Regions from separate parts of the Paenibacillus sp. FSL H8-0168 genome, predicted to be linked through region 1. Evidence: a T-box and tRNA genes for the amino acid it is inferred to sense, from the RefSeq annotation. Region 1 holds a T-box; the other holds one or more tRNA genes.
The links. A T-box is a leader RNA that pairs with one kind of tRNA and senses whether it is charged. The one in region 1 lies ahead of ileS (isoleucine--tRNA ligase), so its partner is inferred to be a tRNA-Ile.
Positions count from the first base shown of each region.

Region 2: it has a tRNA-Ile gene. The T-box ahead of ileS (isoleucine--tRNA ligase) is inferred to sense a tRNA for this amino acid. The anticodon was not compared.

Region 1 covers NZ_CP151948.1:3,808,924-3,814,042, reverse strand. Annotated here, with positions in the region: gene MHI21_RS16785 (YggT family protein) at 1-92, shown strand, start outside; gene MHI21_RS16780 (YlmH/Sll1252 family protein) at 101-883, shown strand; gene MHI21_RS16775 (DivIVA domain-containing protein) at 1,056-1,565, shown strand; T-box leader at 1,728-2,007, shown strand; gene ileS (isoleucine--tRNA ligase) at 2,087-5,119, shown strand, end outside.
Region 2 covers NZ_CP151948.1:450,484-455,602, forward strand. Annotated here, with positions in the region: rRNA gene MHI21_RS01995 (16S ribosomal RNA) at 1-296, shown strand, start outside; rRNA gene MHI21_RS02000 (23S ribosomal RNA) at 582-3,510, shown strand; rRNA gene rrf (5S ribosomal RNA) at 3,662-3,778, shown strand; tRNA gene MHI21_RS02010 (tRNA-Ile) at 3,815-3,891, shown strand; tRNA gene MHI21_RS02015 (tRNA-Ala) at 3,914-3,989, shown strand; tRNA gene MHI21_RS02020 (tRNA-Asn) at 3,994-4,069, shown strand; tRNA gene MHI21_RS02025 (tRNA-Met) at 4,104-4,177, shown strand; tRNA gene MHI21_RS02030 (tRNA-Ser) at 4,181-4,272, shown strand; tRNA gene MHI21_RS02035 (tRNA-Glu) at 4,305-4,376, shown strand; tRNA gene MHI21_RS02040 (tRNA-Val) at 4,383-4,458, shown strand; tRNA gene MHI21_RS02045 (tRNA-Met) at 4,489-4,562, shown strand; tRNA gene MHI21_RS02050 (tRNA-Asp) at 4,588-4,664, shown strand; tRNA gene MHI21_RS02055 (tRNA-Phe) at 4,731-4,803, shown strand; tRNA gene MHI21_RS02060 (tRNA-Thr) at 4,830-4,905, shown strand; tRNA gene MHI21_RS02065 (tRNA-Tyr) at 4,910-4,995, shown strand; tRNA gene MHI21_RS02070 (tRNA-His) at 5,015-5,087, shown strand; tRNA gene MHI21_RS02075 (tRNA-Gln) at 5,105-5,119, shown strand, end outside.

The DNA.
Region 1 (5,119 bases):
TCGGGATGATTGATATTTCACCCATCGTTGCGCTGATTGCTCTGCGTTTTGCGTCGTACGGCTTGATTTCTTTAATTGGTAATTTCGTCTAGGAGGAGTTATGCGAACTGAGATTTATGAGCATTTTCACCCGGATGAACGGGACTATGTGGATCGCGCTTCCGAATGGATCAGTCATGCGGGAGCTTATCATGAGCAGAAGCTGACTGATTTTTTGGACCCGCGCCAACAGTACATATTGGAGACACTTGCTTCGAAGGAAGACAAGGTCACGATTAGGGTAGATGGCGGATATATCGCTTCGGAACGAAAGCGGGCGCTTATTGCGCCCGATTATTCGTATTTGGACGGTGAGGAGATGGGGATTCAGGTCCTTTCCATCACATCTGACGATCATAAAATAGGTACCCTTGAGCACGGTGATTATCTAGGTGCCCTACTGGGACTTGGAATCAAACGTGGGAAAATCGGGGACATTCATGTACTGGATGATGGGTGCCATGTATTGGTAGCTTCAGAGATCGGTGGTTTTATGACGATGCATTTGCAGCAGGTACATCGTGTTCATGTATGGACAGAACTATTGCCTGTAGCGAGTCTGCGAACGAAGGAAGTTGCATTAGAGGCGCTAGATCTGACGGTCGCTTCTTTGCGCTTGGACGGTATTGCCAGCGATGTGTACAAGCTAAGCCGCAGTAAAATATTAACACCGATTCGGGCGGGACGGTGCCGGGTAAATTGGAAGGTGGAGGAGAATCCATCTACTCCACTTAAAGCGGGGGACGTTATTTCCATGCAGGGTTTTGGGCGTTTCAAAGTGCTTGAAACAGACGGGATGACAAAAAAGGGAAGATTCCGTGTCAAAATTGGTAAGTTTGTATAGCAGTAGGCAGGAATCACGAGCTTTCTGTCGAAAGAATTAAGCTATAGCGAAGAACTGGAACGATTTTGCTCTGTACAGTATTCACAAAACGGGGTATGATGACCGATAGATGATAGTGAGCGTCGTGACGCGGAAAATGTATTTTTTGTCAATCTTATAGGAGGTGGACGGCATGCCATTAACGCCATTGGATATACATAACAAGGAATTTGCCCGCCGGCTTCGCGGTTATGATGAGGATCAGGTTAATGAATTTTTGGATCAGGTGATCAAAGATTACGAGGGCGTTATTCGTGAAAATAAAGAACTGAGCACCGAGTTGTTAAACGTACAGGAGAAGCTCGATCATTTCGCGACGATTGAGGATACGCTGAGTAAGACGATTATCGTAGCGCAGGAAGCCGCAGATGAAGTTCGTAACAACGCCAAGAAAGAATCCCAACTGATCGTGAAGGAAGCGGAAAAAAATGCGGACCGTATTGTGAACGAAGCATTGTCCAAATCCCGCAAGATCGCGTTGGAGGTTGAAGAACTGAAGAAGCAGGCATCGATTTACCGAGCACGGTTTCGTACACTGGTGGAAGCACAGCTTGACTTGTTAAGCCAAGACGGCTGGGAAGCACTTGAAAACCGGGAACGCGAAGTACTGGAGCGCGAGCGTGAGATGAAAGAAATTTACTAATTTCATTTCTGACAAGCTTTTATTAGGCTTTGTTAGGGTTGACTTTTATCTTTAAACAGGCTATAACTGTAAATACTATACTGAATTCAATGATTATCCGTCTGTAGGCTGATGATTGTTATTCAAGGCAACGATGTTGCTGATTTCGATGAATTTAACATGTTTAATTCGTTGATGGGAACGAGTACGTCATGATTTGTCCCTCAGAGAGTTGGCCTTCCGGTGCAAGCCAACGTTCAGAACATGACCGAAGATCCTCCCGGAGAAGTGAGCTGAAGCGCTTAAGATTTATGGCGTGTGTAAGCAATCACCGTTTGCCATGCGTTATAATGGCGCCCTGCTGTAGTTGAGTGGGGCTCAGAGAGCCGTGATGAGACTGTATTTTTAATGGTCTGTTTTTACGGAATCAGGGTGGTAACGCGAGCACAGTCTCGTCCCTTTACAGGGATGGGGCTTTTTTTGTTGCTTTTTTTAGGAAATGCTAGAGAAATCAATGATGAGTAGAGAGGGAGTATGACGGTATGAACAGAGTGGATGTTAAAGAAAAAGCACGGTCTCGTGACCTACGCATCCTGAGCAAATGGAAGCAGGAGGACACATTCCGTAAATCCATCACAAATCGTGAAGGAAAGCCAAATTTTGTGTTTTATGAAGGCCCACCAACAGCTAACGGTAAACCGCATATTGGTCACGTGCTGGGCCGTGTAATTAAGGATTTCGTCGGTCGCTATCAGACAATGAAGGGATACCGCGTCGTACGTAAGGCAGGCTGGGACACGCATGGCTTGCCGGTGGAATTGGGTGTACAAAAGCAGCTGGGAATCTCCCACAAACCTGAAATTGAAGAATACGGCGTTGAAAAGTTTATTAAAAAATGTAAGGCGAGCGTGTTTGAGTATGAGCAACAATGGCGTGATTTAACCGAAGCGATCGGATACTGGACAGACCTCGATAACCCGTACATTACATTGGATAATAACTATATCGAGAGCGTATGGAACATTTTGGCGACGATTCATGAAAAAGATCTGCTGTATCGTGGTCATCGTGTGAGTCCATATTGCCCGGATTGTCAAACGACGCTAAGTTCTCATGAAGTAGCGCAGGGCTACAAAGATGTGAAGGATCTGAGCGCCACGGCTAAATTCAAGCTGCATAGCAGTGGTGAATATGTACTGGCTTGGACGACAACGCCTTGGACCTTGCCGAGTCACGTGGCGCTCGCTGTCAACCCTGAACTGGAATATGCACGTGTGAAGCAGGAAGACGGTGTATACATCGTTGCTAAAAATCTGGTTGAGGATGTAATTAAAGGCGATCATGAAGTGATTGGCACGCTATCCGGTTCAGAACTGGTTGGCCAAACGTATATCCCGCCATTTACGTATTTTCAGGTTGAGAAGGGTAATCAGATTCTGGGTGCGAAGTTCGTAACAGACTCCAGCGGTACAGGTATCGTTCATATGGCTCCGGCGCATGGTGAGGATGATTACCGGGTATGCCGTGAAAATGGTGTTGAATTCATCAACGTAGTGGATCTTCAAGGTAACTATGTAGAGGAAATCACTGATTTTGCAGGCCGTTTTGTGAAAGACTGTGATGTGGATATTGTTAAAATGCTGTCCGAAAAAGGTTTGCTGTACAGCAAGGAAAAATACGAGCATAGCTATCCGTTCTGCTGGCGCTGCGATACTCCATTATTGTACTATGCTATGGACAGCTGGTTTATCAAAACAACTGCGATCAAGGATCAATTGATTGCCAACAACAGCGAAGTCGAATGGTACCCGGGGCATATACGTGAAGGACGTTTTGGCAAGTTTTTGGAGGAACTGGTGGATTGGAACATCAGTCGTGATCGCTATTGGGGTACACCGCTAAACATCTGGGTTTGTGAAGAAACTGGAGAACAGTTCGCTCCACATAGTATTGCTGAATTGAGGGAACGTGCGATTGGCGATGTACCTGCGGACATCGAGCTGCACAAACCATATGTAGATGATATTAAGGTTCGTAGTCAATGCGGTAAATACGAAATGACTCGTACACCGGAAGTAATCGACGTATGGTTCGATAGTGGCTCCATGCCGTTTGCGCAGCATCATTATCCTTTTGAAAATAATGAAACGTTCGAGCAGCAATTTCCGGCAGATATGATCTGTGAAGGGATTGACCAGACTCGTGGCTGGTTCTATAGCTTGCTTGCGGTTTCGACTATGCTGACTGGCAAAGCTCCTTATAAAGCTGTCATGGCGACAGGCCATGTACTGGATGAGCAGGGGCAGAAAATGTCCAAATCCAAGGGTAATGTTATTGATCCGTGGGAAGTGATTGACGAGTATGGTACAGATGCTTTCCGCTGGGCATTGCTGTCAGATAGTGCACCATGGAATAGCAAACGTTTTTCCAAAGGCATTGTAGGTGAGGCTAAATCGAAGCTGGTGGATACGCTTGTCAATACACATGCTTTTCTGACCTTGTATGCGGATATCGACGGATTTGATCCGGCACAGCATCCGTTCAAACCATCGGCTCATAAGTTGGATCGTTGGATTTTGTCCCGTCTGAACAGCCTGATTTTGGTAGTGGACAAAGCGCTGGCTGTAAATGACTTCCTGAACTCATCCAAAGCGATTGAGTCGTTTGTGGATGAGCTGAGCAACTGGTATATCCGTCGTTCACGCGACCGATTCTGGGGCAATGGTCTTACAGAAGATAAGCTGGATGCATACCGTACACTGACCGAAGTGCTGTTAACGACTGCCAAACTGCTTGCGCCGTTTACACCACTGCTTGCAGAGGATATTTACCTCAACCTAAGCAACGGGGAAAGTGTTCATCTGGATGATTATCCGACTGCCAATGAATCCTTGATCGATCTGGAACTGGAACGAGATATGGAAACGGCACGCCGTGTCGTCGAATTGGCGCGTAACGTCCGCAACGAAACGGGTTTGAAAACGCGTCAACCGTTGTCCGAGTTGATTCTGTCCATGGATCAGGACTTTGAACTGAGTGGCTATGAGGAAATCATCAAAGATGAGATTAACGTGAAGCATATTCATGTGGAGACGGACGATAGCGGCTTTGTAGATTTTACACTGAAACTGAATTTGAAAGTAGCAGGCAAGAAATACGGCAAAAATGTCGGTTTCCTACAAAACTTTTTCAAAGGAATGTCTGCTGAGGATACCCGTTCTGTTGTAGAAAAAGGAGTGTTAAACGTCGCTTCTCCAGAAGGTGAAGAACTGCAAGTTACGGCCGAAGAATTGCTGGTGGAGAAAAAAGCGAAAGAAGGCTTCGCTTCTGCTTCCGGTTATGGCTTAACGGTAGCGTTGAACACAGACATTACACCGGAGCTGGAGCAAGAGGGCTGGGTACGTGAAGTGGTTCGTGCGGTACAGGATTATCGTAAAAAACTGGATCTGCCGATTGAAAAGTATGTGGCGTTGACGTTGGATGTAGATAATGAGCTGCGTCTGGCCATCGAAAGCTTCGACTCTGTGTTGCGTGAGAACGTATTGGTTACTACTGTGACATTTGGTCAAGCCGAA
Region 2 (5,119 bases), 2.4 Mb from region 1:
AACGGGAAGCGAAATCGCGAGGTGGAGCCAATCCTAGAAAAGCCGGTCTCAGTTCGGATTGTAGGCTGCAACTCGCCTACATGAAGTCGGAATTGCTAGTAATCGCGGATCAGCATGCCGCGGTGAATACGTTCCCGGGTCTTGTACACACCGCCCGTCACACCACGAGAGTTTACAACACCCGAAGTCGGTGGGGTAACCCGCAAGGGAGCCAGCCGCCGAAGGTGGGGTAGATGATTGGGGTGAAGTCGTAACAAGGTAGCCGTATCGGAAGGTGCGGCTGGATCACCTCCTTTCTATGGAGAATCGTTTCCTGCAACGGAAACATTCAAATATGAAGCGTATGCTTCAAAAACTACTCACTCGTTGCTCAGTTTTGAGAGCTCAAACTCTCAAAAAGGCTGGTTTTTTACAGCTTTGCACCTTGAAAACTGGATACCGAAACGAAATTGCGTTTTAGAATATTCCTTTAAGCTGATCTTGTGTAAACAAGTGAAATAAAGGTAGCTGCCTTGAATTTCATTCACACATTCGTGTTGAACCGAAATTCAAAGCAAATCGTATTTACGATGTAAATACTAGGTTAAGCTACAAAGAGCACACGGAGGATGCCTAGGCGCCAGGAGCCGACGAAGGACGTGGCGAACAACGATAAGGCCTCGGGGAGCTGTAAGCAAGCTTTGATCCGGGGATGTCCGAATGGGGAAACCCGGCTGTCTTCATCGACAGTCACTTTCTGCTGAATACATAGGCAGAATAGAGGCAGACCAGGGGAACTGAAACATCTAAGTACCCTGAGGAAGAGAAAACAATAGTGATTCCGTCAGTAGCGGCGAGCGAACGCGGATTAGCCCAAACCAAGGAGCTTGCTCCTTGGGGTTGTGGGACGTCTCACATGGAGTTACAAAGGAACCGGTTAGATGAAGAGGTCTGGAAAGGCCCGCCAGAGAAGGTAAAAGCCCTGTAGTTCAAAACTTGTTCCCTCCGAGACGGATCCCGAGTAGTGCGGGGCACGTGAAACCCCGTATGAATCCGGCAGGACCATCTGCCAAGGCTAAATACTCCCTGGCGACCGATAGTGAAGCAGTACCGTGAGGGAAAGGTGAAAAGCACCCCGGAAGGGGAGTGAAATAGATCCTGAAACCGTGTGCTTACAAGAAGTCAGAGCCCGATCTATGGGTGATGGCGTGCCTTTTGTAGAATGAACCGGCGAGTTACGTTCCCGTGCAAGGTTAAGGTGAAGAGCTGAAGCCGCAGCGAAAGCGAGTCTGAATAGGGCGAATGAGTACGTGGACGTAGACCCGAAACCGGGTGATCTACCCCTGTCCAGGGTGAAGGTGCGGTAACACGCACTGGAGGCCCGAACCCACGCATGTTGAAAAATGCGGGGATGAGGTGGGGGTAGCGGAGAAATTCCAATCGAACCCGGAGATAGCTGGTTCTCCCCGAAATAGCTTTAGGGCTAGCCTCGGAAAACAGAATCGTGGAGGTAGAGCACTGATTGGGTGCGGGGCCCGCAAGGGTTACCAAGCTCAGTCAAACTCCGAATGCCATAGATTTAGTTCCGGGAGTCAGACAGTGAGTGCTAAGATCCATTGTCGAAAGGGAAACAGCCCAGACCATCAGCTAAGGTCCCCAAGTGTGTGTTAAGTGGGAAAGGATGTGGAGTTGCACAGACAACCAGGATGTTGGCTTAGAAGCAGCCACCATTGAAAGAGTGCGTAATAGCTCACTGGTCGAGTGACTCTGCGCCGAAAATGTAACGGGGCTAAACACACCACCGAAGCTATGGCTTGATGCAATGCATCAGGGGTAGGGGAGCGTTGAATGCGGGTTGAAGGTGTACCGTAAGGAGCGCTGGACTGCATTCAAGTGAGAATGCCGGTATGAGTAACGAAAAGATCTGTGAGAATCAGATCCGCCGAAAGCCTAAGGGTTCCTGAGGAAGGTTCGTCCGCTCAGGGTAAGTCGGGACCTAAGGCGAGGCCGATAGGCGTAGTCGAAGGACAACAGGTCGAAATTCCTGTACCACCGTAATCCGTTATGAGCAATGGGGTGACGCAGTAGGGTAGTGACGCGGACTGATGGATGTCCGTCTAAGCAGTGAGGCTGATGTGTAGGCAAATCCGCACATCGTTAAGGCTGGGCTGTGATGGGGAGCGAAAATTGTAGTAGCGAAGGTCATGATCTCAGACTGCCAAGAAAAGCCTCTAGCCAGGAGAAGGTGCCCGTACCGCAAACCGACACAGGTAGGCGAGAAGAGAATTCTAAGGCGCGCGGAAGAACTCTCGTTAAGGAACTCGGCAAAATGACCCCGTAACTTCGGGAGAAGGGGTGCCTCGGTAGGGTGAATAGCCCGAGGGGGCCGCAGTGAAAAGGCCCAAGCGACTGTTTAGCAAAAACACAGGTCTGTGCGAAGCCGCAAGGCGAAGTATACGGGCTGACGCCTGCCCGGTGCTGGAAGGTTAAGGGGAGTGGTAAGCCCTTCGGGGCGAAGCTATGAACCGAAGCCCCAGTAAACGGCGGCCGTAACTATAACGGTCCTAAGGTAGCGAAATTCCTTGTCAGGTAAATTCTGACCCGCACGAATGGCGTAACGACTTGGGCGCTGTCTCAACGAGAGATCCGGTGAAATTTTAATACCTGTGAAGATGCAGGTTACCCGCGACAAGACGGAAAGACCCCATGGAGCTTTACTGCAGCTTGATATTGAATTTGGGTACGATCTGTACAGGATAGGTGGGAGCCGTAGAATCTTGAGCGCCAGCTTGAGAGGAGGCATCCTTGGGATACCACCCTGATCGTATCTAGGTTCTAACTTGGTACCGTGATCCGGTGCGAGGACAGTGTCAGGTGGGCAGTTTGACTGGGGCGGTCGCCTCCTAAAGAGTAACGGAGGCGCCCCAAGGTTCCCTCAGAATGGTTGGAAATCATTCGAAGAGTGCAAAGGCAGAAGGGAGCTTGACTGCGAGACCTACAAGTCGAGCAGGGACGAAAGTCGGGCTTAGTGATCCGGTGGTACCGCATGGAAGGGCCATCGCTCAACGGATAAAAGCTACCCTGGGGATAACAGGCTTATCTCCCCCAAGAGTCCACATCGACGGGGAGGTTTGGCACCTCGATGTCGGCTCATCGCATCCTGGGGCTGAAGTAGGTCCCAAGGGTTGGGCTGTTCGCCCATTAAAGCGGTACGCGAGCTGGGTTCAGAACGTCGTGAGACAGTTCGGTCCCTATCTGTCGTGGGCGTAGGAAATTTGAGAGGAGCTGTCCTTAGTACGAGAGGACCGGGATGGACGTACCGCTGGTGTACCAGTTGTTCCGCCAGGAGCACCGCTGGGTAGCTATGTACGGAAGGGATAAGCGCTGAAAGCATCTAAGCGTGAAGCCCCCCTCAAGATGAGATTTCCCAGTATGTAAGACCCCTTGAAGACGACGAGGTAGATAGGTTGGGGGTGGAAGTGCAGTAATGCATGGAGCTGACCAATACTAATCGGTCGAGGGCTTATCCTAAGAATAAAACGCAAATGAGTTTCGGATCCAGTTTTCAGGGTGTAACCTTGAAGGTATGTAGAAATACATACAACAAGCGCATGGCTATTCATTCACACGATAAGTGATGAACTGAATAACCGTACGGTAGAATTTACGATGTAAATTCATGTTTGGTGGCGATAGCGGAGGGGTTCCACACGTACCCATCCCGAACACGACCGTTAAGCCCTCCAGCGCCGATGGTACTTGGACCGCAGGGTCCTGGGAGAGTAGGACGTCGCCAAGCGATATCCTTCAAAGGATAATGAAGTTTTGCATGTTAGGGCCTTTAGCTCAGCTGGTTAGAGCGCACCCCTGATAAGGGTGAGGTCGGTGGTTCGAGTCCACTAAGGCCCACCACTTCCAGAATAACAAAAAGATTGGGGCCATAGCTCAGCTGGGAGAGCGCCTGCCTTGCACGCAGGAGGTCAGCGGTTCGATCCCGCTTGGCTCCACCAATATTCCCTGATAGCTCAGTTGGTAGAGCACTCGACTGTTAATCGAGTTGTCACAGGTTCGAGTCCTGTTCGGGGAGCCATGTTTTGAATATTTCTAAATTTTATATATAAGGTGGCGGCGTAGCTCAGCTGGCTAGAGCGTACGGTTCATACCCGTGAGGTCGGGGGTTCGATCCCCTCTGCCGCTACTCGGAGAGATACCCAAGTGGCTATAAGGGGACCCTCTGCTAAGGGGTTAGACTGCGAAAGTGGTGCGAGGGTTCGAATCCCTCTCTCTCCGCCATAAATTTATTGAAACCAGAACTTATTTTTCAAGGCCCGTTGGTCAAGGGGTTAAGACACCTCCCTTTCACGGAGGTAACAGGGGTTCGAATCCCCTACGGGTCATATTATGGAGGCTTAGCTCAGCTGGGAGAGCATCTGCCTTACAAGCAGAGGGTCGGGGGTTCGATCCCCTCAGCCTCCACCATAAGAAAATTTGAGAAATGCCTTTTAATGTCGCGGGGTGGAGCAGTTCGGTAGCTCGTCGGGCTCATAACCCGAAGGTCGTAGGTTCAAATCCTACCCCCGCAATTAATTTCCTGTTGGAAATGCCTCTGGAACTGTGGTGTAGAGGCCTAACATGCCTGCCTGTCACGCAGGAGATCGCGGGTTCGAATCCCGTCAGTTCCGCCATTTTAACTTCATATATAATTGGCATATATAGTGCGGATTATATGGTGTAGTAATAAAATAAAATATGGCTCGGTAGCTCAGTCGGTAGAGCAGAGGACTGAAAATCCTCGTGTCGGCGGTTCGATTCCGTCCCGAGCCACCTTTCAAGTGGGAATTGAGTAATGTGCCGGTGTAGCTCAACTGGTAGAGCAACTGACTTGTAATCAGTAGGTTGGGGGTTCAAGTCCTCTCGCCGGCACCATTTTGGAGGATTAGCGAAGTGGCCAAACGCATCAGACTGTAAATCTGCTCCCTTACGGGTTCGGTGGTTCGAATCCATCATCCTCCACCAGTCTTTTCATAATCATATGGCGGTCGTGGCGAAGTGGTTAACGCACCGGACTGTGACTCCGGCATTCGTGGGTTCAAGCCCCATCGGCCGCCCTTTATTCTTAATCTATTGGGGATTAGCCAAG